3 regions of the Nonomuraea sp. NPDC050478 genome follow, and region 3 is predicted to be linked to each of the others. Evidence: riboswitches for the same ligand, from Rfam matches in the RefSeq annotation. Region 3 holds a riboswitch; each other region holds the start of a gene.
The links. Region 3 has a riboswitch for cyclic di-AMP ahead of ACIBF7_RS31090 (hypothetical protein). Riboswitches for the same ligand answer to the same signal wherever they lie in the genome.
Positions count from the first base shown of each region.

Region 1: it holds a riboswitch for cyclic di-AMP, as region 3 does, so the genes downstream of both, ACIBF7_RS08315 (D-alanyl-D-alanine carboxypeptidase family protein) here and ACIBF7_RS31090 (hypothetical protein) in region 3, are expected to answer to the same signal.
Region 2: it holds a riboswitch for cyclic di-AMP, as region 3 does, so the genes downstream of both, ACIBF7_RS04360 (CHAP domain-containing protein) here and ACIBF7_RS31090 (hypothetical protein) in region 3, are expected to answer to the same signal.

Region 1 covers NZ_JBITHT010000002.1:54,428-63,993, reverse strand. The annotation lists gene ACIBF7_RS08335 (chlorophyllase) at 1-484, opposite strand, end outside; gene ACIBF7_RS08330 (TetR/AcrR family transcriptional regulator) at 630-1,214, shown strand; gene ACIBF7_RS08325 (family 43 glycosylhydrolase) at 1,228-2,679, opposite strand; gene ACIBF7_RS08320 (hypothetical protein) at 2,900-3,340, shown strand; cyclic di-AMP (ydaO/yuaA leader) riboswitch at 3,449-3,582, shown strand; gene ACIBF7_RS08315 (D-alanyl-D-alanine carboxypeptidase family protein) at 3,595-4,488, shown strand; gene ACIBF7_RS08310 (DoxX family protein) at 4,594-4,968, shown strand; gene ACIBF7_RS08305 (LacI family DNA-binding transcriptional regulator) at 4,990-5,994, opposite strand; gene ACIBF7_RS08300 (VOC family protein) at 6,067-6,453, opposite strand; gene ACIBF7_RS08295 (RidA family protein) at 6,497-6,883, opposite strand; gene ACIBF7_RS08290 (LysR family transcriptional regulator) at 6,956-7,843, shown strand; gene ACIBF7_RS08285 (hypothetical protein) at 7,852-8,592, opposite strand; gene ACIBF7_RS08280 (universal stress protein) at 8,635-9,429, opposite strand.
Region 2 covers NZ_JBITHT010000001.1:923,851-933,416, reverse strand. The annotation lists gene ACIBF7_RS04400 (phosphatase PAP2 family protein) at 1-160, opposite strand, end outside; gene ACIBF7_RS04395 (ABC transporter ATP-binding protein) at 184-867, opposite strand; gene ACIBF7_RS04390 (hypothetical protein) at 864-1,073, opposite strand; gene ACIBF7_RS04385 (sensor histidine kinase) at 1,185-2,411, shown strand; gene ACIBF7_RS04380 (response regulator transcription factor) at 2,399-3,037, shown strand; gene ACIBF7_RS04375 (polysaccharide lyase 8 family protein) at 3,502-5,463, shown strand; gene ACIBF7_RS04370 (CBS domain-containing protein) at 5,654-6,091, shown strand; gene ACIBF7_RS04365 (ArsB/NhaD family transporter) at 6,088-7,374, shown strand; cyclic di-AMP (ydaO/yuaA leader) riboswitch at 7,587-7,735, shown strand; gene ACIBF7_RS04360 (CHAP domain-containing protein) at 7,749-8,423, shown strand; gene ACIBF7_RS04355 (APC family permease) at 8,585-9,566, shown strand, end outside.
Region 3 covers NZ_JBITHT010000006.1:414,935-424,500, forward strand. The annotation lists gene ACIBF7_RS31045 (TetR/AcrR family transcriptional regulator) at 1-188, shown strand, start outside; gene ACIBF7_RS31050 (class II aldolase/adducin family protein) at 228-860, shown strand; gene ACIBF7_RS31055 (DUF885 domain-containing protein) at 832-2,409, opposite strand; gene ACIBF7_RS31060 (DUF4032 domain-containing protein) at 2,432-3,661, shown strand; gene ACIBF7_RS31065 (roadblock/LC7 domain-containing protein) at 3,833-4,210, shown strand; gene ACIBF7_RS31070 (hypothetical protein) at 4,214-5,014, shown strand; gene ACIBF7_RS31075 (roadblock/LC7 domain-containing protein) at 5,044-5,418, shown strand; gene ACIBF7_RS31080 (hypothetical protein) at 5,441-5,812, shown strand; gene ACIBF7_RS31085 (alpha/beta fold hydrolase) at 5,939-6,802, opposite strand; gene ACIBF7_RS31090 (hypothetical protein) at 6,841-7,686, opposite strand; cyclic di-AMP (ydaO/yuaA leader) riboswitch at 7,872-8,009, opposite strand; gene ACIBF7_RS31095 (DUF5302 domain-containing protein) at 8,164-8,364, opposite strand; gene ACIBF7_RS31100 (rod shape-determining protein) at 8,525-9,547, shown strand; gene ACIBF7_RS31105 (erythromycin esterase family protein) at 9,554-9,566, opposite strand, start outside.

The sequences.
Region 1 (9,566 bases), on a different contig from region 3:
CGCCTTCGGGATCGACGATCCGCGCGCCCAGCAGCATGCTCGCCGTCTGGGCGCCCCAGGAGTGCCCGGCCACGGCGACGCGGCTCCGGTCCAGACGCCCGCTCAGGCCGGGGACGGCGGCTTCGACCAGGTCGAGGTGGTCGAGTACGCGCTTCAGGTCCTCGACCCGGAACCGCCAGATCAGCGGTGTACGGGGATCGTCGGGCGGAAGGTTCAGCGTCCTGGAGTCGAGATGGGTGGGCTGGACCACCGCGAAGCCGTGGGCGGCCCAGAAGCCGGCCAGCGGGTCGTACCCGTCCATCGACCAGCCGAAGCCGTGCGAGAAGACGATGATCGGCAGGTCGCGCCCGGCGGCGGGCGCGGACACGCGCACCTGGAGGTCCTCACCCCGGCCAGGGGCCGGCAGCACCACCGGCCGCGCCGAGAGGACCGGGATGGGCGCGCCCTGGGCCGCGTGTGCGGGCGCGATGACTGATCGGCTCATAAGAAGGTCTTCCTCGTTCGTGGGTGAAGTGGCCGGCGTGGTTGGCCGGCGGGCGCCCGCTCTGGCATCATGAAGAAAGCGGGACAGCGTCCCGTTTGACGATACGGGACACTGTCCCGTTTAGCAACACCGGAGGCACGGCGCGATGAACGACGGCGAGCGGGGCGCGGGGCGCGCGGCCCGGCCCAAACGGGCGGACGCCCGGCGCAACGAGAAGAACCTGCTCGACGCGGCCGGAGAGGTCTTCGTCACGTCGGGCGTCGACGCGCCGATACGCGACATCGCGGCCAAGGCGGGCGTCGGCACGGCCACGATCTACCGCCACTTCCCGACGCGGGCGGATCTGATCATCGCCGTCTACCGGCACCAGGTCGAGGCCTGCGCCGAGGCCGGTCCGGCCCTGCTGGCGACCAGTGCCACGCCGTACGCCGCCCTGGAGCGCTGGATCAACCTCTTCGTGGACTTCCTGGTCACCAAGCACGGGCTCGCCGCCGTCCTCCAGTCCGACAACGCCGGCTTCGACGCCCTGCACGCCTACTTCCTCGACCGGCTCGTGCCCGTGTGCGCCCGGTTGCTCGAAGCGGCGGCCGCCGCCGGCGAGATCCGCCCCGGCCAGGACGCCCTCGAACTCATGCGGGGCATCGGGAACCTCTGCGTCGGCGCCGGCGATCCCCGCTACGACGCCCGCCGCATGGTCGGGCTCCTCGTCGCGGGGCTGCGCCTCGACTAAGGGCCTCTCCAGGTCAGGAGACGGTCCACTGCTGGGCGTTGTTGCCGTTGCAGGTCCACTGCCGCACCTCGGAGCCCGGGGCGGTGCCGAAGTTGTAATTGTCCAGGCACAGGCCGCTGTGCCGGTTGGTGAGGGTGGAGTAGCCGCCTCCCACGGACGTGACGCGCCATTGCTGGACGGCCAGGCCGTTGCAGGTCCACTGGCGTACCTCGGAACCTGGGGTGGTGCCGAAGTTGTAGTTGTCCAGGCACAGGCCGCTGTGCCGGTTGGTGATCGTGGAGTAGCCGTCGGCGGCCGGGGTGATCTGCCAGTCCTGCGTGGCGAGGCCGTTGCAGGTCCACTGGCGGACCTCCGCGCCCGGCGTGGTCACCCAGTTGTAGTCGTCCAGGCAGAGGCCGCTGTGCCGGTTGCGGATCCGCGCCGTGGCAGGGGTGGGCTCGCCCGAGGGGCCGGGGATCACGGTCGAGGTCGAGACGGGGACGCCGAGGTCGGGCGTGCCGTCGGCGTTCCAGGAGATCTTCTGCACCCGGGTGGTGCGGGTGGTGCCGCAGCCCTGGCTCGACGAGGAGTTGGCGTGGTAGGCGATCCAGGTCTCGGTGCCGTCGGGCGAGGTGAAGAAGGAATGGTGACCGGGGCCGTAGACGCCGTTCGCGTCGTTGCGCTGGAAGATCGGGCTGGCGAACTTGGTCCAGGACGCCGCCGACAGCGGGTCACCGCCGCGGTACTCCAGCATGCCGAGCTTGTAGTTGGGGCCGTTGCAGTGGCTGGCCGAGTAGGTCAGGAAGGTGCGGCCGCCCCGCTGCAGCGCGAAGGAGCCCTCGTTGACGGCGCCGTTCTGACGCTCCCAGTCCAGGGTCGGGGCCGAGATCCGCCTGCCGAACGCGCTCGCCGTCCACGGGTTCGACATCGGCGCGATGAACAGCGACTGCAGGCCGTCGGACGCGAACGCCGAGAACGTCATGTAGAGGTTGCCGTCGAGCTTGAGCAGGCTGGCGTCGATCGCCCATCCGTTGTCGGGCATCAGGTTGACGACCCCGCGGACGGTGTAGGGCCCCATCGGGTCGGACCCGGCGCTCTCGGCGACATGGGTGCGGCGGGGCAGGCTGCCCTGCTCCACCGAGTAGTACAGGTACCAGCGGCTCCCGACCATCTCCAGGTGCGGCGCCCACATCGTGTTGCCGCCGGTCCGTACGACGACCTGCTCGGGCGCGCTGCGCAGCCCGGCGATCGTCGCCGAGCGGCGCATGACCACGTCGGAGTTCCACGTCGTGGCGACGTAGTAGTAGAAGCCGTTGTGGAAGACCAGCGTCGGGTCGGCGCTGTTGGGCGTCGGGACGACGGGGTTGGTGAAGGACGGGCCGGGCGCCGCCTGGGCGCGGCCGGTCGTGAACAGGGCTGACAGGACGATCGTGACGACGGCGAGCGTCAGGATCCGGCGCGGCGTGCCCGGCAGGGAAGCCAACACGAGGACTCCTCGGGGGTGGGGTCGACCAGTTGTGTTAGCGCTAACACAACTGGTTGCTTCGTCGTGCTCACTTGCTGGTGGAGAGGTGTGTGCCAAGTGTTAACGCCAACACCACGACCGTCAAGGGCGCCTCCACCGGCGGCCCGGAGCGAGGGTCATCCTTCAGGGTTACTGAAGCTTCCGCTAAGCTTCAGTAACCCTGAAGGTTGGAGGATCGAACGTGAGGGATCACGTCCTGCTGTCCGTGCACGTCCTGGCGGCCATCGTGTTCGTCGGGGGCTCGGCCGTGGCCGCGAGCCTGTTTCCCCGCTACGCCCCCGTGGCGGGCCCGCCGGGCGAGGGCGAGCGCAGCCCGGCAGTGGCCGCCGCCCTGCACCGCATCACCCGCGGCTACAGCCTGTTCGGTCTGGTGGTGCCCGCCGTCGGCATCGTGATGGCCCTCGCGCAGGGCCGGATGGGGGAGCTCTGGATCGTCGCCTCGATGGCGCTGACCGGCGTCGCGGCCGTCCTGCTGGCCACCCAGATCTACCCGCGCCAGCGGGACGCGCTGCGCGACCCGGACGACGGGAGCCGGCTGCGCGCGCTGTCCATGCTCGCCGGCTTCTACAACCTGGTCTGGGCGGCCGTGGTCGTGCTGATGGTCGTCCGGCCGGGAGCGTGACCGGCGATAGCGCCGGTCAAATCCGAATTGTGGTGAGTTGCGACGTTTGTCAGATTGCATTACGTTGAGGCTTCATTTGCCCAGACCGTGCGTGCCCCACCCCCGGGGAGCGCACGGCCGCCGAATCCGTTCGCGGAGCCGGGGACCCATTCCCCTTGGGGTGAATCGGCGCACCACGCGCCGTAGGGCACTTCCACGCCCGAACCCGTCAGCTAACCCGGTAGGCGGCATGGAAGCTAGGAGCAAGCCCTCAGATGAACGTCACCCACCGGTTCGGCGGAGCGCTGATCAGCCTCGCCGTCGCCGCCGCGGCGTTGACCGCCGGCAGCACCGCCGCCCACGCCGCCCCGCCGGTCGCCACCCCCGTCGACGCCGCGCAGGCCGAAGCCGCCCCCGCCGTCCTGGCCACGGCCGCCCACCTGGTCGACGCCACCACCGGCCAGGTCCACTTCAGCAAGGAGGCCGACCTGCGCAGGCCGGTCGCCAGCCTCACCAAGATGATGACCGCGTACGTGGTGCTCCAGCGGGCCGAGCCCACCGACAAGGTCGAGGTCACCACCGCCGACGTCGGCTACGCCGCCAGGGGCGGCGCCGCGGTCGCCCACCTGCGCGCCGGCGACACGCTGACCGTCGAGGACATGCTGCACGCGCTCATGCTGCCCTCCGGCGCCGACGCCGCGCACGCGCTCGCGCGCACGTACGGGCCGGGCGTCGAGGAGTTCGTGGCCGCGATGAACGCCACCGCCCGGCAGCTCGGCATGAACGACACGCTGTACGTCAACGCGGACGGCATGCCCTACGGCGGCGGTGGCCACTCCACCGCCCGCGACCAGGTCCGCCTGGCCCAGAAGGTGCTGGAGAACCCGACCCTGGAGAAGGTCACCTCCACCCAGTACCACACCGTCCCCGCGACCTCCGAGCGCCGTTCGTACTCGTGGCGCAACACCAACCGCCTGCTCGGCACCTCCGGCGCGCTCGGCGTCAAGACCGGCTACACCCGCGCCGCCGGTTACACGCTCGCCTTCGCCGCCGATCGGGGCGGCAGCCGGCTCGTCGGCGTCCTCCTCGGCGAGACCAGCTCCAGCCGCCGCTTCCAGACCGCCGAGGCCCTGCTCGGCTGGGCCGGCGCCGCGGCCGCACAGCGATAGCGGTCTCCGTACGAGCGGCCCGGCCAGGGCCGCTCGCACGGACGGACCGCCGCACCCCCTAGGGTCCTGTTGAACATTTCAAGCCGCGTGAGAACGGGACCCCCCATGAACCTCGCACTGTGGATCGTCGCGGGCCTGCTGGCCGCCGTGTTCGGTGTGGCCGGGCTGATGAAGCTGGCGCAACCCAAGGAGAGGCTCGCGGCCGCCGGCCTGGCCTGGACGGAGGACTTCTCCGCCGGCGCGGTCAAGGCCATCGGCGGGCTGGAGGTGCTGGCCGCGCTCGGGCTGATCCTGCCCGCGACGTTCGGCGTCGTCCCGATCCTCACCCCGCTGGCGGCGGCCGGGCTGGTCATCGTCATGATCGGCGCCGCGGTCACGCACGGCCGGCGCGGGGAGCATCCGGCGATCGCCGTCAACGTGGTGCTGCTCGTCCTGGCCGCGTTCGTGGCCTGGGGCCGCTTCGGCCCCCATGCCTTCTGACGTGACAGCTCGGCCCGGGATTCACGGGTGCGCCGTCGAGACCCGCTCCACCAGGTCAGGCTGGAAGACCACGTGACGGTGCTCGTGGCCGCCGGGGCTGTTGGCCTCCTCCAGCAGCATCAGCGCCGCGGTGCGGCCCAGCTGCTCGCGCGGCTGGCGGATCGACGACAGCGGCACGGCCGCCGCCGCGGCGAAGTCGATGTCGTCGTACCCGAGAATCGCCACGTCGGCGGGGACCCGCAGGCCGCGCTGGGTGAGCTCCTGCAGCACGCCCATCGCCACCAGGTCGTTCGCGCAGAACACGGCGGTGGGCCGCTCCTCGCGGGGCAGGCTGGCCAGCTCCTTGCCGGCCTGGCGGCCGGTGGCGACGGTGAGGTCCGGCAGCGGGATCACGGTCAGCTCGCTGTCCGGGCCCAGCACGCCGGCCAGGCCGTGGTGGCGGTCCTCCACCTGGCGGACGGGGAACGGCCCGCCGGCGAAGGCGATCCGCCGGTGACCCCGGTCGAGCAGGTGCCGACCGGCGAGCCGGCCGCCGAGCACGTCGTCCACCGAGACGGCGCACCCGTAGGAGTGGCGCGACGAGCTGTCGAACGTCACCACAGGGATGCCCCGGGAGATCAGCCCGCCCAGCCGCTCCCGCTGGCCCGAGGCGTTCACCGGGGTGATCAGCACGCCCAGCGGGCGCTCCTCCTCGAACATGCGCAGCAGCCGCGCCTCCCGGGCGGCGTCCTTGCTGCTGTTGACCACCATCACGTTGACGTCGACGTCCTGCGCGGCGGTCTCGACGCCGTTCAGCACGTCGATGAAGAACGGGTTGGTCAGGTCGAGCGCGACCACGGCGATCGTCGTGCTGCGCCCGGCCCGTAGCTGGCGGGCGGACCCGTTGCGCACGTAGCCGAGCTGGGCCACCGCCGCCTCCACTCGCATGCGGGTCTCCCTGGCCACCATCTCGGGCCGGTTGAGCACGTTGCTCACGGTGCCGACGGAAACCCCGGCGAGTCGGGCGACGTCTTTGATGCTCGGCATCGTTCCTCGGTCATGAAGTGCGGCGGCGCTTGAACCGTATCAATGCTACGGGCGCCCCCGAGAGACCGCGTCTCAGCGCGGATCGCGCCGCAGCGGATGCTCGGGCGGCACCTCCACCAGCACGATCCGGTGCCCGTCGGGGTCGGCGATCCAGAGCTCGACCAGCCCCCACGGCTCCCGCCTGGCCTCGCGCAGCACGGTGACGCCCGCCCGCCGCAGCCGCTCCTCCTCCCGGCCCACGTCGCGGACCTGCAACCACAGCATCATGCGCTCGCCCGCCGGTCCGCCGGAGTGCCCCGACAGTTCGAGGAACCCCTGCCCGAGGAAGAAGACCACGCCGGGATGGTCCGGCGGGCCGAACTCCCGGTAGACGGCCAGGCCGAGCGTATCGGCGTAGAAACGGCGGCTGCGCTCCAGGTCACCGGGGCGCAGCAGTACGCGGCTGCTCAGCACTTCCATGACCCGGACCGTTCCCCGCCGGCGCCGGATCAGGCGCCGCCGTTCAGGACGGACGGCGCGCGTACACCTCGATCTCGATCTTCATGCGCGGGTCGGCGAGCCCGCAGACCAGCATCGTCGCGGCCGGGCGGACCTCGCCGAAACAGCGGCGCAGCGCGGGCCAGCAGGGCTCGAAGTCGGCGCGGTCGGGCAGCAGGTAACGCACCCTGACCACGTCGCCGAAGCCGCACCCCGCCTCGGCGAGCGCCGACCCGATGTTGCGCAGGCACTGCTCGGCCTGCTCCACCACGTCGCCGGAGATCGTCATGGTGGCGTAGTCGAAGCCGGTCGTCCCGGACACGTGCACCCAGTCGCCGTCCACCACGGCGCGGGCGTAGCCGATCTGCTCCTCGAAGACCGAACCGCTGAGGATGGCGCGTCGCTCTGTCATGCGCGGCACGATAGGTGATCGGCGGCGATACGTCGAAGACGCGTGGACCCATGGACTGATATCTCTGGGCGTATGGACCGTCCCGAGCTTCCGCTGCACCACCTGCACGCGTTCGCCGTGCTCGCCGAGGAACTCCACTTCGGCCACGCGGCCGTCCGCCTCGGCATCGCGCAGCCGCCGCTGAGCCAGCAGATCCGCCGCCTGGAGGAGAGGGTCGGCCACCCGCTCTTCCACCGCGAGCCGGGCCGGATCTCCCTCACCGCCGCGGGCCGGGAGCTGCTGCCGGCCGCCCAGCGGGCCCTCGCCGGCGTCGCGGCCGGGCTCGCCGCCGCGCGGGACGCGGGAAGCGGGCGGACCGGCCGGCTGCGGATCGGGTTCGCCGCCTCACTGGCGCTGACCGTGCTGCCCGGCCTGTTGCGCGCCTTCCTGGAACGGTTCCCCGAGGTGCGGCCCGACATCCGCGAGATGACCACGGCCCCGCAGCTCGCCGCCCTGCACGACGGGACGATCGACGTCGGCCTGCTGCGCGAGCCGCACTCCGGTGAGGCGGAGCTCGGCTTCGCGACGGTGCTGACCGAGCCGTTCGTCGCCGTCCTGCCGTCCGCTCATCCGCTGGCGTCCCTCCGGTCCGTCCCGCTGGCGCGGCTGGCGGACTCGCCGTTCGTGCTCCTGCCCCGCGCGGCGGGGCCGGGCCTGTACGACCAGATCACGGACCTGTGCGCCGGCGCGGGCTTCACCCCGCGGATCGGCCGGCACGCGGTGGAATGGCTGACCGTGTGCGCCCTGGTGGAGGCCGGGCTGGGCGTGTCGCTGGCCCCGGCGAGCATCCGGCGCGTCCGGCTCGCCGGGGTCGCCTTCCGCGCGATCACGCCCGGCACGGCCCGCACCCGCGTCGCCGCCGCCTGGCGCCGTGACGACCCGAACCCGGTGGTCGCCAATTTCCTGGCGACGCTGCCCTGACGAGGGGGTCACGCGACCTTGGCGGACGGCGCCTTCCACGTGTTGCACGCGCCCGGCTTGCCGGCCTTGTGGCCCTGCCCGGCCCAGTGAGCGCGGTTGGCGGGCTTGCCGTCGTTCTTGGCGAACCTGGCATACGCCTTGGGCTGAGCGGACTTGAGGAAGGCCGGCCAGTCCTTGACGGTGCGGCCCAGGCTCTTGACCGACACGCCCTGGAGGCAGTCGGACTGCAGGCCGTACCGGCGGTTCTGCTCGTTCATCACCTTCTCCGAGCCGTCGTTCCGCAGCGCCCACCAGGCCCGGCCGATGCCGGTCTGGCCGAGGACGACGCCGCTCCACGTCCGGGTGAGCGAGGAGAGGATCTTGTCGTCCTTCTTCGCCCTGATCCAGTCGTCGGCCAGCCGCACCTTGATGACGGTGCCGCAGACCTCGGAGAAGGACTCGCGCAGGTCCATGCCGCTGGAGCAGGACTGGAGGTCGTCCTTGGCCCTGAACTCCACCTTGACCGGCTGGAAGTCCTTGATGGCCGGCTTCCACGCCTTGTTGAGACAGCCGACGAGCTTGGTGATGTACGTCCTGGTCGAGGCGGCGGTCGTGCCCTTGGCCGCCCCGCAGGAGACCTTGGGCAGCTTGGCCGCCTTGTAGAGCGCGTTGTGGGTCAGTTCAGGGGCGCCCTTGACCGGGTCGGCGTGGGCCGCACCTGACAGAAGCACCACACCGGCGGCCACCGCCGCCGACAAACGAATGATCATGACGCGGAATCGTACGGCCCGCGCCCGTGGAATGGCCAGCCGTCACGTCACGTCACGGGTGATCATGACCGGGCAGGGCGCGTGCTGGGCGCAGTACTCGCTGGTGGACCCGAGCAGGACGCCTTCCAGCCGGCTGCGGCCGTGGGAACCCAGGACGAGCAGGTCCGCCTCGGCGCCGAGCCTCGTCAGCACGTCGGTGGGGTGGCCCTGGACGACGAGGGGCCGGGCCTTGACCCCCGTCTCGGCCAGTTCGCGGTCCAGCGTGCGCTCGCCCCACTCCATCAGCCGGTCGGTGTCGGGCTTGACCAGTTCGACCCCGACGGAGTCCCAGTGCACGGCGTGCACGGCGTGCAGGTCGACGCCGCGCAGCGCGGCTTCCTCCGCCGCCACCCGCAGGGCGTGCCGGGCGTGCTCCGATCCGTCGACCGCGGCGATCACGTGGCTGTGCGAGTCCGACAGGCGCGGCAGGTCCGGGACGACGGTCACCGGGCACGGCGCCCGGTACAGGCAGGCCTTGCTGACCGAGCCGAGCAGCAGCCCGGCGAGCCGGTTGTGGCCCCGCGAACCGACGACGAGCAGGTCGCCGGGGGAGCAGGCGGCGATGAGGCCGGCCGAGGCACCGCCGTGGCCGAAGCGCGGTTCGGCGTAGCCCCGGATGATGTCGCCGGCCGCCCGGCGCAGGTCTTCCTCGGTCTTCTCGTCCGTCGCCGATGTCCGGTCCGGCAGGATCGTCCAGGGCTGGAGCTCGGCGCGGTGCAGGCGAGCCTGGCCGAGCGCCCACCCGAGCGCCCTGACGGAGCCCGGCGAGCCGTCGAATCCGGCGATGACGCGTTCCACGGAAATGTCCTCCTTGGCGTGGTGGAGCAGATGATCTTGCGGCGTGGTCGCTTGTCGAGGGCGGTGGGGCGCCCCATACCCCGGGTCACGCTCCGTACGCGGCTTCCTTGACCCCGTCTGCCGATCGGGTGGAAAAG
Region 2 (9,566 bases), on a different contig from region 3:
ACGCGTGCAGGTCGTGCGCCACCCGCGCGTCCAGCGGGTTGAGCGGCAGCTTGGCCAGCACGAGCAGCAGCATGAAGGGGATCGTGAGGGTCACCACCGTGACCGACGCGATCGTCAACCTGATGGGCAGCCCGTGCTCACCCCTGAGTCGCGTCGCCATCCACCGCCGCATGAGGCTCGCGGCTACCCCCAGCCGCGCGCCTCATGCGCCGCCCGGCCGCCGACGACCTTTCCGCCTGCCATCGTGAGCGTGTCGTGGGCCCGCGCGGCGGCGTCGCGCGTCGCCATCACCACCGTCTGTCCCAGGTCCTCGGCCAGCTCCGCGAGCAGATCGAGGACCCGGGCGGCGGGGCCGGGCCCGAGCCCTCCAACGGGCTCGTCCGCGAACAGGACCGCGGGCCGGGCCGCGAGCGCCCGGACGACGGCGGCCCGCTGCCGCTGCTCCCCGGACAGCTCGGCGGGCCGGAGATGGAGCCGGTCGGCCAGCCCCGCCCGGCCGACCAGCTCCCGCAGCCACGCCCGGTCCGGGCGGAGCCGCGCCAGGCGGAGCGGCAGGGCGAGGTTCTGCTCGACGGTGAGCGACGGCAGCAGGTTGCAGGAAGGGAAGACGTGACCGGCGTTCGCGCGCCGCCACTCGTCACGCTCGGTCTCGCCGAGCGCGGTGACGTCCACGCCGTCGACGGTGACCGTGCCGGAGGTGGGCAGGTCGAGGGCGGACGCGCAGTGCAGCAGTGCGCTCTTGCCCGACCCCGGCGGCCCCACCACGGCGAGGAACCGCCCGGCGGTGACGGTGAGCGACACGTCGTCGAGCGCGACCGTCCCGCCGTGGAACTTGCTGACGTGCTCCAGAGTCACGGCTCCGGTCACGCGCCGCGCCTGTTGCGGTGGTCGACGACGAGGCCGGCGATGCACGCCAGGGCGAGCACGCCGGTGGCGGCGCCGACGAGCATGCCCCACCCGCCGACGGCGTTGGCGACGACGTTGGCCGCGGCGCTGACGACCAGGCCGGTCCACAGGGCCATACGCGGCATGACGGACTTCTGGGCGGCGGAGGAACTGTATGAATCAGTCATGGCGGCAACGTTAGGAACGGCGCAGCCCCCGGAGAATCCCGCCCGCTGCCCTCTCCGCGGTACAGCAGGCTGGAGTGACGGCCTGTCCGGTTGTCCGTAGATTGGCCGGTGATGATGAGAAACGCCGTCGAGGCGCTCGACCGCCTCGCGGGCGGCCTCGGCACCGCCGTGCTCGCCCTGGCCACCGTGGCCTGCTGGGTGATCGTCGGCACGGCGTCGCTGTTCTGGATCGGCCTGCCGCTGCTGCCCTCGGTGATGGCGATGACCAGGGTGGTGGCGGACAAGGAGCGGGTCAGGCTGGGCCGCTGGGGCGAACAGGCGCTGAGCCCGTACGAGACCTCCATCGAGGACCTGACCTGGCAGGACGCGGTGCGCGCCGCCCGGCGCGACCCGGCCACCTGGCGCGACCTGCGCTGGCTGTGCCTGCACGCGACGTCCGGCCTCGTGCTGGGGCTGCTCGGCATCGCCTTCCCGGTCATGGCCGTGCGGGACCTCTCGTTCCCCCTGTGGTACGGGCTGCTTCCCGAGACCGAGACGACCAGCACCATGTACCTGCCGGTCGACTCATGGACGGGCATCGCGGGCACGGCGCTGATCGGCCTGGTCTGGGCGCTGCTCAGCCTGACGATCGGCCCCGGCATGGCCAGGCTGCAGGCGCTGCCCGGGCGGCGGCTGCTGCCGCCGCACCCGTCGGTCGACCTGTCGCACCGGATCGCCCAGCTCACCGCCACCCGGGCAGGCGCTCTGCAGGCGCACGCCGCCGAGCTGCGCCGCATCGAGCGCTCGCTGCACGACGGCGCGCAGAACCGGCTGGTGGCCGTGGTCGTGCTGGTCGCGGCCGCCAAGCGGGCGCTGGAGCGCGATCCCGCGACGGCCGGCCCGGTGCTGGACCGCGCCCAGGAAGCCGCCGAGACGGCGCTGACCGAGCTGCGCGGCGTGGTGCGCGGCATCCTGCCGCCGATTCTGCAGGACAGGGGCCTGGCGGGCTCGCTCGCCGCGCTGGCCTCCGACTGCCCGGTGCCGTGCAAGGTGTCGGTGGGCGAACTGGGCGCGCTGCCGCTGTCGGTGGAGACCACCGCGTACTTCACGGTGGCGGAGGCGCTCACCAACGTGGCCAAGCACAGCGGCGCCACGCACGCCCGGGTGGCGCTGGACCGGCGCGGCGACACGCTGCGCGTCGAGATCGAGGACGACGGGCACGGCGGCGCGGCGGAGCGGGACGGCTCCGGCCTGGCGGGCATCCGCCGCCGGGTGGCGGCGCACGACGGCGTCCTCACCCTGGACAGCCCGGCAGGCGGGCCGACGAGAATCGAGGTGGAGTTGCCGTGCGTGTCGTGATCGCCGAGGATGACGCCCTGTTGCGCGAAGGGCTGGCGCTGCTGCTGGGCGGTGAGGGGTTCGAGGTGGCCGCGGCCGTGCCCGACCCGGACGCGTTCATGAAGGCGGTGGCCGAGCACCATCCGGACGTGGCGGTGGTGGACGTGCGGATGCCGCCCACCCACACCGACGAGGGCATCAAGGCGGCGGTCGAGGCCAGGCGGCTGCACCCGGAGCTGGCGGTGCTCGTGCTGTCGGCGTACGTGGAGCAGGCGTTCGCCACCGAGCTGCTGGCCGGCGGCGCCAACGGGATCGGCTACCTGCTGAAGGAACGGGTGGGCCGGGTCGGCGAGTTCATGACCGCGCTGGAGCGGGTGGCGGCCGGCGGCACCGCCATCGACCCGGAGGTGGTGGCCCAGCTCTTCACCCGCCGCGACGGGCCGCTGGACCGGCTCACCGCCAGGGAGCTGGAGGTGCTCGCGCTGATGGCCGAGGGCCTGGGCAACACGGCCATCGCCGAGCGGCTGGTGGTCACGGAAGGCGCCGTGCACAAGCACATCCGCAGCATCTTCGCCAAGCTCGACCTGTCACCCGCCGACCGCGTCGACCGCCGCGTCGCCGCCGTCCTCCACTACCTGAACGCCTGACCCCGGCCCTGCCCGTCGCCTCCGGCGGATCGTCGGCCCGAGAAGCCCCACGCATGCGCCGGGAGGATGTCCCGTACACGAGCCCGACCAGCGGACGCGGTGTCTTGCCCTGGATGGAGTGGCCGCTCGTAAGGGGTGCCGCTTGGAGGGTGGGGTGGTCTCCCGGAGGATGCGTGCGCTGCCTCGAAGGGGTGCTTGACCAGGAGCGCACTTTCTGCGGGGCTGCGCTGCGCACCTGGAGGATGGGTTGCCCTGCGGTGGGGTCCTGCGAAGAGGTGGGTGGGTTGTTTCGCGGCGGGGTGGATGGGGTCCGGGTGTTGGGGGCGGGGTGTGATAATCCGTGCGTGGTGGGGTGTTCCAGGCGGGCGCTGTTATGGGCGGGGGTCGGGGCGCTGGTTCCGGCTCGGGGCGGGGTGGGTGCGTCGCCTGGGGCGTTCGCGGGGGTGCGGCGGCGGTGGCGGGAGGTGACCGTCGATCCCGCGTACCCGGTGGGGCCGGCGAGGCGGCGGCTGGCGGAGATGGCGCCCACCGGCCGTCATCTGTGGCCGGATCTGCCGTACCCGTCCCTGAGCGCGACCCCGGGGCGGCTGCTCGCGATGGCGCGGGCGTACGCGGTGAGCGGCGACGCGCGGCTGCGCGCCGGGGTCGAGACCGGCATCGGCCACTTCTGTGAGCACGTGTACGCGGCCGGGGCGGACCCGGTGGGCAACTGGTGGGACTGGGAGATCGGCGCGCCGAAGCGGCTGCTCGACGCCGCCGTCCTCGTCGGCCTGTCGGGGCGGCAGGGCGGCGCGTTGCTGGAGGCCGTCGACCACTTCGTCCCGCCCGACCGGCTGAGCGACTACGGCGGCACCAGCACGGGCGCGAACCGGGTGGACCTGTGCCTGGTGACGCTGCTGCGCGCGGTGCTGGGCGCGGACGCGGAGCGGGCGGACCTCGCGGTGCGGGCGCTCGCGCCGGTCTTCCGGTACGTGACGGAAGGCGACGGCTTCTACCGGGACGGCTCGTTCCTCCAGCACGACACCGTCCCCTACCAGGGCGGTTACGGGCTCGTACTGCTGGAAGGGCTGGCGACGCTGTTCGCGGTGCTGCGCGGGAGCCCGTGGGAGGTCACCGACCCGAACAGGCGGATCGTGTACGACAGCGTGGAGCGGTCGTTCGTCCCGTTCACGCACGCCGGTCACGTCATGGACCTGGTGAGCGGCCGGGGCATCGCCAGGGACCCGTCCGGCGGCGAGCTCAGGTTCCGCCGCCTGGCCGGCGCCGTGAGGCGGCTGGCCGTCACCGCGACGCCCGCCGAGCGCCGTCGCTGGCGAACCCTGGTGGACGGGGCCGGCGAGCAGCCCACCGGGCACCGGCTGTTCCCGATGAGCGCCCGCGCCGTGCACCGCGCGCCCGGCTGGTGCGCGGCGCTCAGCATGTCCTCCGACCGGATCGCCCACTACGAGCACGGCAACGGCGAGAACCTGCGCGGCTGGCACACCGGCTCGGGGATGCTCTATTGGTGGGGCGAGGGCCACGGGGCCCACTACGCCGACGGGTTCTGGGCCACCGTCGACCCCTACCGGCTGCCGGGCACCACCGTCTCGACCCGGCGGCTGCCCGACGGCGCGGGCGAGGCGTGGGGCGGCGCGTGCCCACCGTTCCGCTGGGCCGGCGGCGCCACCGACGGCCGTTACGCGACCGCCGGCCAGCACCTGCGCGGGCTGGAGTCCACGGTGGAGGCGTTCAAGTCCTGGTTCTTCCTCGACGACGCGGTGGTCTGCCTGGGCGCGGGCATCACCGGCAGGGACGGCGCGCCGGTGGAGACCGTGGTCGACAACCGCCGCACCGCCGCGCTCCTCACCGTGGACGACGCGAACGGCTGGGCCCATCTGGCGAGGCACGGCGGCTACGTCGTCCGCGACGGCGGCGTGCTGCGCCGCCTGCGCGAGCACCGGCCGGGCGGCGGGATGACGCGCCCGTACGTCACGCTCTGGCTCGGTCACGGGCTGGACCCCGGCGACGCCCGCTACGACTACCTGCTGCTGCCGAACGCCACCGTGGCGGCGACCAGGGCCCGCGCCGCCGACCCCGGATGGGCGCGGGTGCTCGCCAACACGACCTCCCAGCAGGGCGTGCACGTGCCGTCGGCGGGGGTGACGGCGGTCAACTTCTGGCAGCCGGGCACCGCGGGCCCGCTGTCGGCGTCCGGGCCGTGCGCGGTGCTCGTCACCGAGCGCGGCGACGGCTCGGCCACCGTCACCGTGTCCGACCCGCGCCGCGACCTGACGGAGCTGACCGTCACCTGGAACCGCCCGGTGGCGGCGGTGACGGGACGCCCGGCGGCCCTGACAGGGGCGCGGACGGGACGGCGGCTCACGCTGACGTTCGGCCCGCTGCCGGACTCCGCGTCGGTCACCGTCCGGCCGGGCGGAGGCGGGTGAGATCTCGGGGTCTCTGACCGGCGGAAATTTCTCACACCCGGAGAGCCACGACGCGTGCGGCCCGAGTAGTTTTTCAGATCGGACCCCGGCCGTGATAGACGTCTCATGAGATGGTCTTGCAGGATTTGGCCAGCATGAGCTGGTAAGTCTGGTCGGCAGGTCCTAGATCCAACGAGTCAAGGATGTGCCCATGCGCGCCAGAGACCTGCTTGCCGACTATCCCGTCGTGACCCTTGAGACGCCTGTGCTCCAGGCAGCCCAGTTGCTCGCCGAGCAGGATCTGCCCGGTCTGATCGTCGAGAACGACGACCAGCTCACCATTTTGCCGGGCACGGAAGCACTGCGACTGGCCGTGCCGCGCTACATCATGGACGATCCGGCGCTGGCCCGGGTGGTCGACGAGGCGCACGCCGACGAGTTCCTGCGCGCGCTGGGCAGTCGTACGGTGCGCGAGGTGCTGCCCCGGGAGCGGCGGGAGCTGCCCGTCACGGATCCTGACGCGACCGTGCTGGAGCTGGCCGCGCTGATGGCGCGCACCCGCAGCCCGTTGGTGGCCATCGTGGACAAGGGCCGGTTGCTGGGTGCGGTCACGCTGCAGGCGCTGCTGGACAGGATGCTAGGCACATGAGCCCGCTCGCCTGGGCGAGCGTCGCAGTGTTCGTGTCCGCCTACGCGCTGATCGCCACCGAGAAGGTGAACCGGGTGGCGGCGGCGCTGGGCGGAGCGTGGGTCATGCTGTTGATCCACGCGACCAACGCCGGGTCGGCGTTCTTCTCCGAGCATGCCGGGATCGACTGGAACGTCATCTTCCTGCTGCTCGGCATGATGGTCATCGTCGGGGTGCTGAAAGAGACCGGCGTCTTCGAGTATCTGGCGATCTGGGCGGCCAAACGCGCCCAGGGGCGGCCCTTCCGGCTGATGGTCCTGCTGGTCCTGATCACGGCAGGCGCGTCGGCGCTGCTCGACAACGTGACCACGGTGCTGCTGATCGCGCCGGTGACGTTCCTGGTGTGCGAGCGGCTGGCCGTGTCGCCGGTCCCCTTCCTGATCGCCGAGGCGCTGGCCTCCAACATCGGCGGCGCGTCGACGCTGGTGGGCGACCCGCCGAACATCATCATCGCCAGCCGGGGCGGGCTGAGCTTCAACGACTTCCTCATCCACATGGCGCCCATGGTGATCGTGCTGGTCGCGGTGTTCGTGGGGCTCTGCTGGCTCATGTGGGGCCGGACGTTCCGGTACGACCCGGACCGGGCGCAGGAGGTCATGGCGCTGGACGAGAAGGAGGCGATCGCCGACCCGTGGCTGCTGTGGCAGTCGCTCGTCGTGCTGGTGCTGGTGCTGGCGGCGTTCGTGCTCCATCCGGTGCTGCACTACGAGCCGTCGGTGGTGGCGCTGCTGGGCGCCGGTGTGCTGGTGGCCTTCACCAAGGTGACCACGGAGAAGTCGCTGGCCGAGGTGGAGTGGCCGACGCTGGTGTTCTTCGCCGGGCTGTTCGTCATGGTCGGCGCGCTCGTCCACACCGGGGTCATCGACCAGGTCTCCAGGGCCGCCGTGGAGGCCACGGCGGGCCGGTTGGACGTGGCGACGATGGGGCTGCTGGGCGGTTCCGCCGTGGTGTCGGCGGTCGTGGACAACATCCCGTACGTGGCCACGATGAGCCCGATCGTGGAGGAACTCGTGGCGGCGCAGGGCGGCGAGTCGGCACAGGTGCTCTGGTGGGCGCTGGCGTTCGGGGCCGACCTGGGCGGCAACGCCACGGCGGTGGGCGCGGCGGCCAACGTGGTCGTGCTGGGCATCGCGGCCCGCAACGGCACGCCGATCAGCTTCTGGCACTTCACCAAGTACGGGTTGATCGTCACGGTCGTCACGGTGACCCTGGTGGCGCCGTATCTGTGGTTCCGATACCTGTAGAAACCCCCGCAAAGGTAAAATATTCGCCCCGAAAACCCCTATGCCGTAGGGGATTCCGTCGTCCGGGCCCGTTCCGCGCTTGCCCTTTCCCTTGCGCGACGATTACCTTCGAACCCATCGATGGCACGCGCTTGAGCAGCGCTTTTAGGTAAGCCCCCGCGCGTTGCCGATGAATTGCCGAGACCGCGCCCACCCGCGCACGAAGCGGGAACACGGCGCGGCCGCCGAATCCGCCCTCTGGCGGAACCGGGGACCCACCTTTCTCTGGGGTGAATCGGTCGCTCTTCACCAAGGGCGCACCGTAGGGCACTTCCACGCCCGAACCCGACAGCTAACCCGGTAGGCGGCATGGAAGCAAGGAGCAATCCCCGAGCATGGTCAAGCACATCTTCGATCGCATCCCGTCCACCTCCCGCCTGGCCCTGGGCGCCACCCTGGCACTCGGCGCCGCCTTCGCCGGCACCTCCGCCGCCGCCACGGCAGCCGCCGCCACCCCCTCCCAGCCCCACCCGGTCGCCCAGCAGCACAGCAGCGCCGGCCAGGCCACCGCCGTCAGCGCGAGCACCGTCCTTCAGGTCGCCGAGTCGCAGATCGGCGTCACCGAGGACGCCGCCGGCGGCGGCACCAAGTTCCACCAGTGGTACATGTCCTCCCCGCGCGCGGCCGAGACCCTGGCCCGCGACGGCGGCGGCACGCCCGCGCTGTACGCCAACGCCCCCTGGTGCGCGATGTTCGTGTCCTGGGTCGGCGAGCAGGCCGGCGCCCGCTCCACGATCGGCTGGGACGCCTACACCGTCACCCACGCCCAGTGGTTCAAGGACAACAACCGCTGGGGCAGCGAGGCCAAGCCCGGCAGCGTCGTCTTCTTCGACTGGGGCGGCAGCAAGAACATCAGCGCCGTCGACCACGTCGGCCTGGTGAAGAAGGACAACGGCGACGGCACGATCACCACGATCGAGGGCAACACCGGCAACGGCAAGGTCGAGGAGCGCATCCGGCCCGTGTCCCAGGTGACCGGCTACGGCTACCCCGAGTACAAGGCCGCCTGAGCACCTTCTCCGCACCCGTCATTCCTCCGGCGATCCGGTCAGGTCTTCCCTGACCGGATCGCCGTCGTCTGTGGCCCCTGGTCAGGACCGCGTTTTGACCGGCCGTTGGCCTGCCCGGCGACGACTCCGGGGGAGATCCAGGGGGTGGAAGCGCGTGCGACATGACGACGGTGCCCTACCAGCAGGACCCGGCCAAGACCAGGCGGTCGCCGCTCAGCGGGCGGCGGCTGCAACTCCGCCACGGTGAGGGCGACAAGCGGCACCTGACCAGCCTGCAAGGACTGTCGGCGCTGTCGCTGGACGCCCTCAGCTCGGTCGCCTACGGGCCGGAGGCCGCGGCGCTCGTCCTGGCCGGGGCCGGGGCCGCCGCCGTGGCGCTGACCCTGCCGATCACGATCGCCATCGCGGTCCTGCTGCTGATCCTCGTGTTCTCCTACAGGCAGGTCATCGCCGCCCACCCCGACGGCGGCGGGTCGTACGGGGTCGCGAAGGCGGAGCTGGGCCGCCGGGCGGGCCTGCTGGCCGCCGCGGCCCTGGTGGTGGACTACGTGCTGACCATCGCGGTCAGCCTCGCCGCCGCGGCCGCCAACCTGGCCTCGGCGTTCCCCGTCCTGCGACCGTACCTGGTGGAGACCTGCCTGGCCGGGGTGCTGCTGCTGACGGTCATCAACCTGTTCGGGGTGTCCGACAGCGCGCGGTTCCTCATGCTGCCCATGAGCCTGTTCGTGGTGTCCGTCCTCGGCGTCGTGGCGGTCGGCCTGGCGCGGTCCGGGCCCGCCGCCACCGTGGGGACGACGGAGCAGATCGTCGCCACCGAGGCGCTGACCGTGATGCTCATCCTGCGGGCCTTCTCCTCCGGATGCTCCTCGCTGACCGGGATCGAGGCCATCGCCAACGGCGTGCCCATGTTCCGCAAGCCCCGCGTCAAGCGCGCCCAGCACACCGAACTGATGCTCGGCGCGCTGCTCGCCACCATGCTCATCGGCCTGGCCGTGCTCATCCGCAGGGACCACGTGGTGCCCCGCGAGGGCGTGACCATCCTGGCCCAGCTCGTGGCCGGCTCGTACGGGACCGGCTGGGCGTTCTACGGCACCAACATCGTGGTCGCCCTCGGCCTGGGCCTGGCCGCCAACACCAGCTTCG
Region 3 (9,566 bases):
CCGTGCGCGACCTGCTCGGCCAGGCGAGCGCGGCGGGCGAGCTGACCACCGGGCAGAACCTCGACGACGTTGCGGAGCACCTGCTCGCCCTGGTCGACGGCCTGAGCCTGCACCTGCTGCTCTATCCGGACCGGCTGCGCCGGGTCGACCTGGAACGACTCCTGCTCCAGCACCTCGACGGGCTCTGATTCGTTGCCGCATTTCGGACGACCGACTACATTGCCGCCATGAGCCTCCGCGAGCAGTTGTGCGCGTACGGCAGGCGCGCCGTCGAGCTGGGCCTGGTCATCGGGACGTCGGGCAACCTGAGCGTGCGCGAGGGCGACCGGGTGTCGGTGACCCCCTCCGGGGTGGCGCTCGACCGGCTGACCCCGGAGTCGTGCCCGGTCGTGGACCTCGACGGCCACCTCCTGGAAGGTGACGCGCAGCCGTCCTCGGAGACGCCGATGCACCTGGCGATCTACCGCACCACCGACGCGCGCGCGGTGGTCCACACCCACTCGGTGTTCGGCGCGGTCGTGGCCACCACGAAGACCGAGCTGCCGCCGATCCACTACAACGCGCTGATGCTGGGCGGGGTGGTCAAGGTCGCCGAGTACGCCACGTACGGCACCGACGAGCTGGCCGCGAGCGTGCGGGCGGCGCTGGAGGGCAAGCGGGCGGCGCTGATGGCCAACCACGGCGGGGTGACCATCGGCGCCACGCTGGAGGAGGCGTTCGAGGCCACCCGGCTGCTGGAGTGGCTGTGCGAGGTGTACGTGCGCGCGCTGGGCGTGGGCGAGCCGGCCGTGCTCACCGACGCGCAGCTCGCCGCCGTGGTCGAGCGCGCGCTCAACCCTCCGGAGTTCCCCCGCCGTTGAGCGCCCGCTCGGCGAGCCCGGTCGGCAGCCCGCCGGAGCCGGCGATCCGGTCGTGGAAGGACTTCAGCGAGCCGGTGTACGACGCGCGGATCCGCTCGATCTCGATGGCGCCGGTGAGGTACGAGGGCGCCTGGGTGGGCCAGGCGCAGTAGCGGCTGACCTCGCCCTGCGCGGTGCCGGGCGACAGCGACGCCTTGGTCGCCATGAACGTCTCGGCCTCCTCGGTCGTCATGTCCCCGCAGTGCAGCGCGGTGTCCACGACGATGCGGGCCGCCCGGAAGATCCGGAAGTCCAGGTGGGCCAGCTCGGTGGCGGGCGTGCCGAAGTAGCCCTGCTCGTGCAGGAGCTTCTCCACGTACAGACCCCAGCCCTCGGTGAAGTACGGGGTGCGGAACACCTTGCGCGCCGGGTGCGGGTTGGCGGCCAGGGTCGCCAGGTGCCAGTGGTGGCCGGGGTAGGCCTCGTGGACCGCGATCGACGGCATCTGCGCCCGGCTGTTGGTGCGCAGCCGCTGCCGCACCTGCTCGGGCGTGAAGTGGTCGGGGGTGTACGGCACGAAGAACACGCCGGTGCGCGAGCTGCTGAGCGGCGGCGGCGCCAGGTAGTGGGCCACCGCCACGACGGGCCGGCTGTAGACCGCCGACGGCAGCACCAGGCACTCCTCGCTCTCGGGGAACGTCACCAGGTCCCGCTCGCGGACGAACTCCCTGGCCCGCAGGGTCTCGGCCTCGTACTCGGCCCGCATCCCCTCCAGTGTGCCGGGGTGGTCGTCCATGAGCGTCTCCATGGCGGCCCGCCAGTCGGGCGAGCCGCTCACCCGTACCGTGACCTCGCGCATCCGCCCGTCGAGCTCGTCCCAGGCGGCCCGGCCCTTCTCGTGCAGCTCGGCGGCGCCGTACCCGAGCAGTTCCCGCTCGCGCAGCAGGCGCGAGTAGAGCCGCTCGCCCATCCGCCAGGTGCCGCCGCACCGGAAGCCGTCCAGGAACGCGACCAGTTCGTCGAACGCGGCGGCGGCCGGCTCGGCGGCCTCGGCGAGCCGGGCCCGCAGGTCCGGGTCGCCGACCATGCCGGGGACGGTCTCGGTGAGGAAGGCGCGCCCGGTGCGCGCCTGGCCGAGCCCGCGCCGCACGATCAGCGGCGCGGCCAGCTCGGGGTCGAGGTTGGCCCGGCAGGCGGCCAGCACGCCGGGCACCTCGGCCAGCCGGGAGATCGCGGCGGCCACCAGCTCGGGCTCCGGCCTGAGCCGGTGCTGGAACGGCGTGAACAGGGCCGTGAAGACGGCCGACAGGTAGACGGCCGGGTCGCGCCGCCAGTCGGGCCACTCCGCCAGCGCGACCGCGCCGCGGAGCTGGGAGATCACGAGGTCGCGGTCGATCGGGTCGCCCGTGTCGCCGGCCTCCAGCCGCGCCAGCCACCAGGCCTCCTCGCGCTCGCGCTCGGCGAACGCGGCGGCGGAGAAGTCGCCGAGCGTGTGGTCGTAGCCCTCGGCGCCCAAGGTGCTCGCCAGGACCGGACGCCGGGAAAAGTACCACCTGAGAAACTCGTCCACCGATGCACCATATCCTTGGCGGATGCCCCTTCAGATCACCGGCGCGTTAGGCGATCCCGACCTGATCCGGCTCCCCTGGGAGCTGCCGCTCGCGGAGTGGCCCCAGCACCACCTCGTCGACCTGCCGCGCGGCATCTCGCGGCACGTCGTGCGGTTCGCCCGGCTGGGCGGCAAGGTCTACGCGATCAAGGAAATCAGCGAGCGATACGCCAGGCGCGAATACCAGCTCCTGTGGGACCTGGCCAGGCTGGACGCGCCCGCCGTGGAGCCGGTCGCCTACGTCACCGGCCGCGAGGAGGGGCTGGACGCGGCACTGATCACCCGGCACCTGCAGTTCTCGCTCCCGTACCGGGCCGTGATGTCCGGGACGCTGCGTCCCGACACGCTGACCCGGCTGATGGACGCGCTGGTCGTGCTGCTGGTGCGGCTGCATCTCACCGGGTTCTACTGGGGCGACTGCTCGCTGTCGAACACGCTGTTCAGGCGCGACGCGGGGGCGTTCGCCGCCTACCTGGTCGACGCCGAGACCGGCGAGATGCACCCGATGCTCAGCGACGGGCAGCGGCTCGGCGACATCGACGCCGCGCACCTGAACATCTTCGGGGAGATGCTCGACCTGGAGGCCGGCGGCCTGCTCCATCCGTCGATCGACCCCATGGACACCGCCGAGGACATCGTCAGCCGCTACCACCGGCTGTGGGCCGAGCTGACCCAGGACGAGATCATCGAGGAGGTCGACTGGCACCGGGTGGAGCAGCGGATCCGGCGGCTGAACCTGCTCGGGTTCGACGTGGCCGAGATGATGGTGCGGCGCAAGGTCGGCACCGGCCGGCTGATCGTCCGGCCCAAGGTGGTCGACTCCGGGCACCACCAGCGCCGCCTGCTGCGGCTGACCGGCCTGGACGCGGAGGAGAACCAGGCCAGGCGGCTGCTCAACGACCTCGACGGGTTCCGGGTCGCCGTGGGGCTGCGGCACGAGGACGAGGCGATCGTGGCGCACCGCTGGCTGGCCGAGGTGTTCCAGCCGACGATCGCGGCCATCCCGGCCGGGCTGCGCGGCAAGCTGGAGGCGCCGCAACTGTTCCACGAGATCCTCGACCACCGGTGGTACCTGTCGGAGGCGGCCGGGAGCGATGTGGGACTGGCCGCGGCGGTCAGGTCGTACGTGGCCAACGTGCTGGTCTTCAAGCCCGACGAGAAGGCGCTCCTTCCGGACGAGGCGACGGAACCGAATGCGAATAACCTTCCCTGAGGCCTTTGTCATTTCCTCATAAATCGCGGGATTATCCCTCTCAGTAGGGTTTTTCTTCGCCTCAGCCGTAGACAACTTCATCTCGGTACGGCTCACGTTATCGCCGTTCATTTCCGTCTCTTCTGGCATCCCTAAGCTGTCCGCGTCCGCATGACGGCGAGGGAGGCCACCGTGCTCGCACTCGACAGCTGCCTGACCGAAGTCATGGCCATACCGGGAGCGCTCGACGCGATGCTCGTGGATCACACGAGCGGCATGGCCGTGTCCTTCAGCGGGCAACCCCGCGGCGTGGACGCCGACAAGGCGGCCGCGGCCCTGACCGAGATGCTGCGGGCCAGCATGGACGGGCTCTCGCGGGCCTGTCCCGGCGACACCGTGCGCATCGGCGACCTGCTGATCAGCACCGACCAGGGACACCACCTGATCAGGCTGATGGACACCCTGTTCGAGGGGCCGCTGGTGATCTACGTGCGCCTCGACATGGAGCGGTCGAACATCGCGCTGGCCCGCCACCGGCTGCGCGCCATCTCCGAGCAGCTGCTGGCGTGACCGATGCCGTCGCTGGACACGCTCCTGGCCGGCCTCGCCAAGGAACGGGCCACCGGTGCGCTGCGGGTGGGCCGCGCCGGCACCGTCTACCTCGACGACGGGCGCATCACGTACATGACCTGCGCGCAGGTGCCCGGCGCGGAGCGGCTGCTCGCGGCCGGTGGCCGCGTGCCGGAGTCGGCGCTGCGCAGGCTGCAGGCCGACGGCGGCACCGAGCGCCTGCTGGAGGAAGGCCGGGTCACGCTCGGCGAGCTGCAGTACTGCGTGCTCGGCGCGGTGCTGGACGCGGCGTTCTTCCTGCTGCCGGTGACCGGCGCGCGGCCGAAGTTCCGGCCCGGCGAGGGGCACTGGCTCGGTGGGCGCTGGTACTTCGACGTGCCCGGCCTGGTGCGCGAGTGCGCGCGCCGCCGGGCGCGGCTCGCCGAGACGTGGCCGCGGGCCGACCTGGACACCTCCCCCGTACGCGCCGCGCCGCGGATGCCCGGGCAGAGCGTGACGCTCAGCGACGTGCAGTGGGAGGTGGCGATCGGGGCCGACGGCGAGGCCACTCCCCTGGAGCTGGCCAAGCGGCTGGGCCGGTCCGGTTACGCGGTCCTGCTGGCGGTGCGCAGGCTGGCGGCGGCGGGCCTGATCGTCGCGGCCGAGGAGACGGAGCCGCTGCCCAGGCGGGTCAAGCGGCTCGACGTCGCCCGGCACAGGGCGGACGCCACCGCCGGCGGCCCGCTCGGCCCGGTCGTCACCGGGGATCCCACGGACATCGAGCTGCTGCTGCGGCTCAGGAAGGCGTTGGAGGAGCTGTCGTGAGGTTCCCCTCACGCAGGAGGAGGCCATCTGTGGAACTGCGTCAAGAGGTGCTCAAGGAGATGGTTCTCCTGCGCGAACGGACGGCCGACGTCAAAGGGAGCGTGGCCTCCACCATCGACGGGCTGACGATCGCCTGCGACCTGGCGGAGGACAGCAGCGAGCACGTGTCCGCGCTGGCCGCGGCGCTGCTCGCGATGAGCCGGCGCATGATGATCCTGGCCGGGCGGGGCGACCTGGAGGAGACGCTCGTCTCCGGCAGCGCGGGCCACGCCGCGTTCTACGCCGCCGGCCCCACTGTCGTCCTCACAGTCCTGGCTGAGCCCGGCGCCAACCTCGGGCTGCTCCGGCTGGAGGGGCGCAAGACCGCCGCCGCGGTGGCGGCGGTGGCAGCAGGCAAGAAGTGACCATTCCTGATCGGAGGAAAGCATGGCCAGCATGGACATCTCTCTCAAGGAGATGATGGCGATCGACGGCTCGATCGGCGCCGCCATCGTGGACCACGGCAGCGGCATGGCGCTCGGCGCCCTGGGCGGGTCCAAGGACCTGGACCTCCAGGTCGCCGCGGCCGGCAACACCGAGGTCGTCAAGGCGAAGCTCCGGACGATGGACTCGCTCGGGCTCAACGACGCCATCGAGGACATCCTCATCACGCTCGGCGGCCAGTACCACATCATCCGGCCGATCTCCGGGCGCGGCGGCAAGGGCCTGTTCCTCTATCTGGCCCTGGACCGCGGCCGGGCCAACCTGGCCCTGGCCAGGCACCATCTCAAGGGCATCGAGGAGAAGCTGGAGGTCTGACCCCTCCCCCGGGAACCCGGCGGCACGCGTCCGGGCGCGGCGAGCGCGTGCCGCCGCCGGGGCGCATCTCGCGAGCGGCAGCCTCCCGGCGCCTCGCGAGGTGCGCCCCTTCCAACGGTCCCGGGATCAGCGGGCCGGGCCCGCGTGACCGGCGGTGAGCTTGGTGACGGCCTCGACGAGTTCCGGCCAGAGTGCCCGCGGGAGGTCGTGCCCCATGCCGGGGAAGACCTTGAGCTCGGCGCCCGGGATGGCCGCCGCCGTGGCCTGCCCGCCGGAGAGCGGGATGAGCTGGTCGTCGGCCCCGTGGACGACCAGTGCCGGGACGTTGAGCCGGGTGAGGGCCTCGGTCCGGTCGGGCGACGCCATGATGGCGGCGAGCTGCCGGGCGAACCCCGCCGGGTCGTGGCCACGGTCGAACGCCTGCCCGGCCAGCCGCTGGACACGCTCGCGGTCGAGCTCGTACCCCGGGGAGCCGATGACCGACCAGGTCGCCAGCGCCTGGGTCATGGCCTCCTCCCGGGTGGTCACCGGCTTGGCGAACAGGACCGATCGGGCGGTCTCGCTCGGCGGGGCGACCGCGCCACCGGGGGTCGACATGATCGAGATGAGGGTGAGCACCCGCTCGGGGTGCCGGATGGCGAGCGACTGGGCGATCATGCCGCCCATCGAGGCGCCCATCACGTGCGCGGCCGGCCAGCCGAGGGCGTCCATCAGCCCGGCGGTGTCCGCGGCCATGTCGTCCAGCAGGTAGGGCGCCGGCTTGCCCGGTGCGGGCGCGCCCGCCTCGTGGAGGTGGGTGGACAGCCCGGCGTCGCGGTTGTCGAACCTGACGACATGGTGCCCCTGCTCGGCGAGCTGCTCGCACAGCTCGTCGTCCCAGTGAATGAGCTGGGCGCCCAGCCCCATGATCAGGAGGAGCGGGCGCCCGTCGGGAGAGCCGAAGCTCTCGTACGCGATGTCGATTCCATGAGCCGATGCGGTCGAGGTCACGGCCCTAGAATGACATTCTAATCGTGGTGACGCAAAGGTCAGCGGCGCACGAGCTTGCGGATGCGCTCGCGGCCCAGCACCAGGCCGCCGCCGACGAGGATCACGCCGCCGGCCACGGCGGCTCCCGCCACGTTGCTCCGCTCGGTGGCCGCGGCCGCCTCGGCGCCGCCGGCGGCGGGCTGCGGCTCGGCCGGGGCCTTCACGAGGTTCACCGGGTCGGCCTTCACGGGGCTGGTCTTCACGGGCTCGGCCTTGTTGCTGCCGGACTGGCCGGCGACGGCCTTCTTCTCGTCCTTGTCGTCCGCCTTGTCGTCCGCCTTGTCCCCGGCCAGGACCGGCGGGGCGGCCGGGTTGCGGTCCATGCGCTTGTAGGCGCCCTCGGAGAAGGCGACCGGGTGGTTCTTCAGGCCCAGGCCGTCACCCCACTTGGTGATGACGTACTCGACCTCGATGTGGCCCTTGCCGCCGTTGCCGTCCACCATGAGCGTGCGCGGGTTGAACGTCCCGCCGGTCAGGTCGGCGAAGGTCTTGCCGTCCAGGTCGAGCATGATGCCCTTGCTGGACGGGACGCCCGGGCCGCGGTCGCCGACGAAGAACGGCGCCTTCTTGCCCTTGTAGACGACGTAGCCCTCGGTCAGCAGCGGCCAGCTGGGGCTGGCGGCCATGCCTTTCTGCATGGGCTTGCCGCTGGCCGGCAGACCGGTGTCACCCGCGCGGCCGGAGCCGTCGTCCCAGAAGTAGGAGGCCGTGGTCTCGCCCTTGAGCAGGATCTTCTCCGTGCCCTTGTCGGTGTCGGCGTGAGCGGCGGCGCCGGAGCCGAGCGCCAGCGTGCCGGCGGCGGCGACGATCGCGGCGATGGAACGCATGCTGAAACGAACAGACATGAAAAACAGAAGTCCTTTGTGAGGCAACAGCAAAGATGCGCTCGCGGAACGACGTAGCCGGGCATCAAGCCGTACGGACGCTACGGTGGGAGCGCGAAAGGAAGATCAGGAAATGGTGCCGCTCAATCGGCGGCCGATGACATCCCGCGGTAGGGGGGACGGGCGCGGTGATTCATCACAGGAAAACGTCCTCTCCATCTCGCCTACCGGGTTAGCTGACGGGTTCGGACGTGGAGATGCCCTACCGGCCGCATGGGCCGGATTCACCCCAGAAGGTGGGTCCCCGGTTCCCGCGGGGGAGCGGGATTCGGCGCCAGGCAGCCGCCTCTTCCTGGTGAAGAGCCAAGGTCACTGCCTGGTAACGCCGACCAATCTAGCGAGCAAATCGGACAAACGCAAAGGTAAGCCCATGATTCGGGCGAAGATCTACCTAGAAAAAGGGGGTACGGCATGCCGTACCCCCTTGAACACCCAGATTCAGCCGCCGCTCTTGCGCCTGAAGGACCGCTTGCCGGCAGCCGGGCCGTGAGTTCCGTGGATCTTGGAGTGGTCGGCTCCCCTACCACCGCCGCCAGATCCCGCCTGCTGGCCGCGCTTGCGCTCCAGTGCCTCACGGAACTTGCGCTTCATCTCGTCCTCGGGAGTCTCGTCGACTTCCGGCTCCGGGGTTTCCGCCATGAGGGCCTCCTGATGTGCGTACAGCCTCCAGCTTCGCACGCAGGCCTTGACAGCGCATAACCGGGATCATCGGCGGGACGCGCGCCGGCGACTTGGTGTTGCCTTGACCCGATCCAGGAAACACCACGGACATGCAGCTCTACCCCCCGGAGCCGCGGCGGTGAGCCCGCTCGCGTTCCTCGGCCGGGATCTCGCGATCGATCTCGGCACGGCCACCACCCAGATCTACGCCCCCGGCCTGGGCGTCGTGCTCAACGAGCCGTCGATGGCGGCGGCCTGCGCGGCCACGGGCCGCACGCTCTTCGGCGCGGACGCGTACGCGGCGTGCTCGGCCGCCGGCGGGGCGGGCACGCGAGCGGTACGGCACGACGACGGGATCGCCCGCTGGCCGGTGCGCGAAGGCGGCGAGCTCGCCGGGCGGCTGGTCAAGCACTTCCTGAGCAAGGTGCACGGACACCCGTACGCCCGGCCGCGGCTGGTGATGGCGCTGCCCGACGGCGCCCCGCCCATCCTGAGCTCGGCCGTGCGCGACCTGGCCTACGAGGCGGACGCCAGGCGGGTGTACCTCGTCGAGCACGCCGTCGCGGTGGCGCTCGGCGCCGGGCTGCCGGTGACGGAGCCGGCCGGGCGCATGATCGTCGACATCGGCCCTCACCTGACCAGGATCGCGATCCTCGCCTGCGGCGCCGTCGTCGCCGCCGGGACCGTCCACGCCGGCGGCGACGCCGTGAACGCGGCGATCGCCGCCCTGGTCGCCCGTGAGCACGGGCTGCTGGTCGGCGAGGCGGAGGCGGAGGCGGCCAAGCTCCGCGCGGGCCCGTCCTGGAAACCGCTGGACCGGCACGTGCTCGTCCGCGGCCTCGACCCGGAGTCGCGGCGCGAGCGGGTCGCGTGGCTGCCCGTCCAGCAGTTGTACGAGGTCACCCGGGCGCCGGCCGACGCCATCGCCCGCGCGGCGGCGACGGCCCTGGAGCGCTGCCCCGCCGAGCTCGCCGCCGACGTCGCCGCGCACGGGGCGGTGCTGACCGGCGGCGGCGCGCTGCTGCGCGGCCTGGCCAGACGCCTGCGCGCCGCCATGGGCGTGCCGGTGCGGCGCGCGGACCGGCCCGTCGAGTCGATGGCACTCGGCCTCGGCCGCTACGCCGACCGCCTGGGCGCCATCGGCCCCCGGCCCCCGCTGTGACAACCCTTACAGCGGGGTC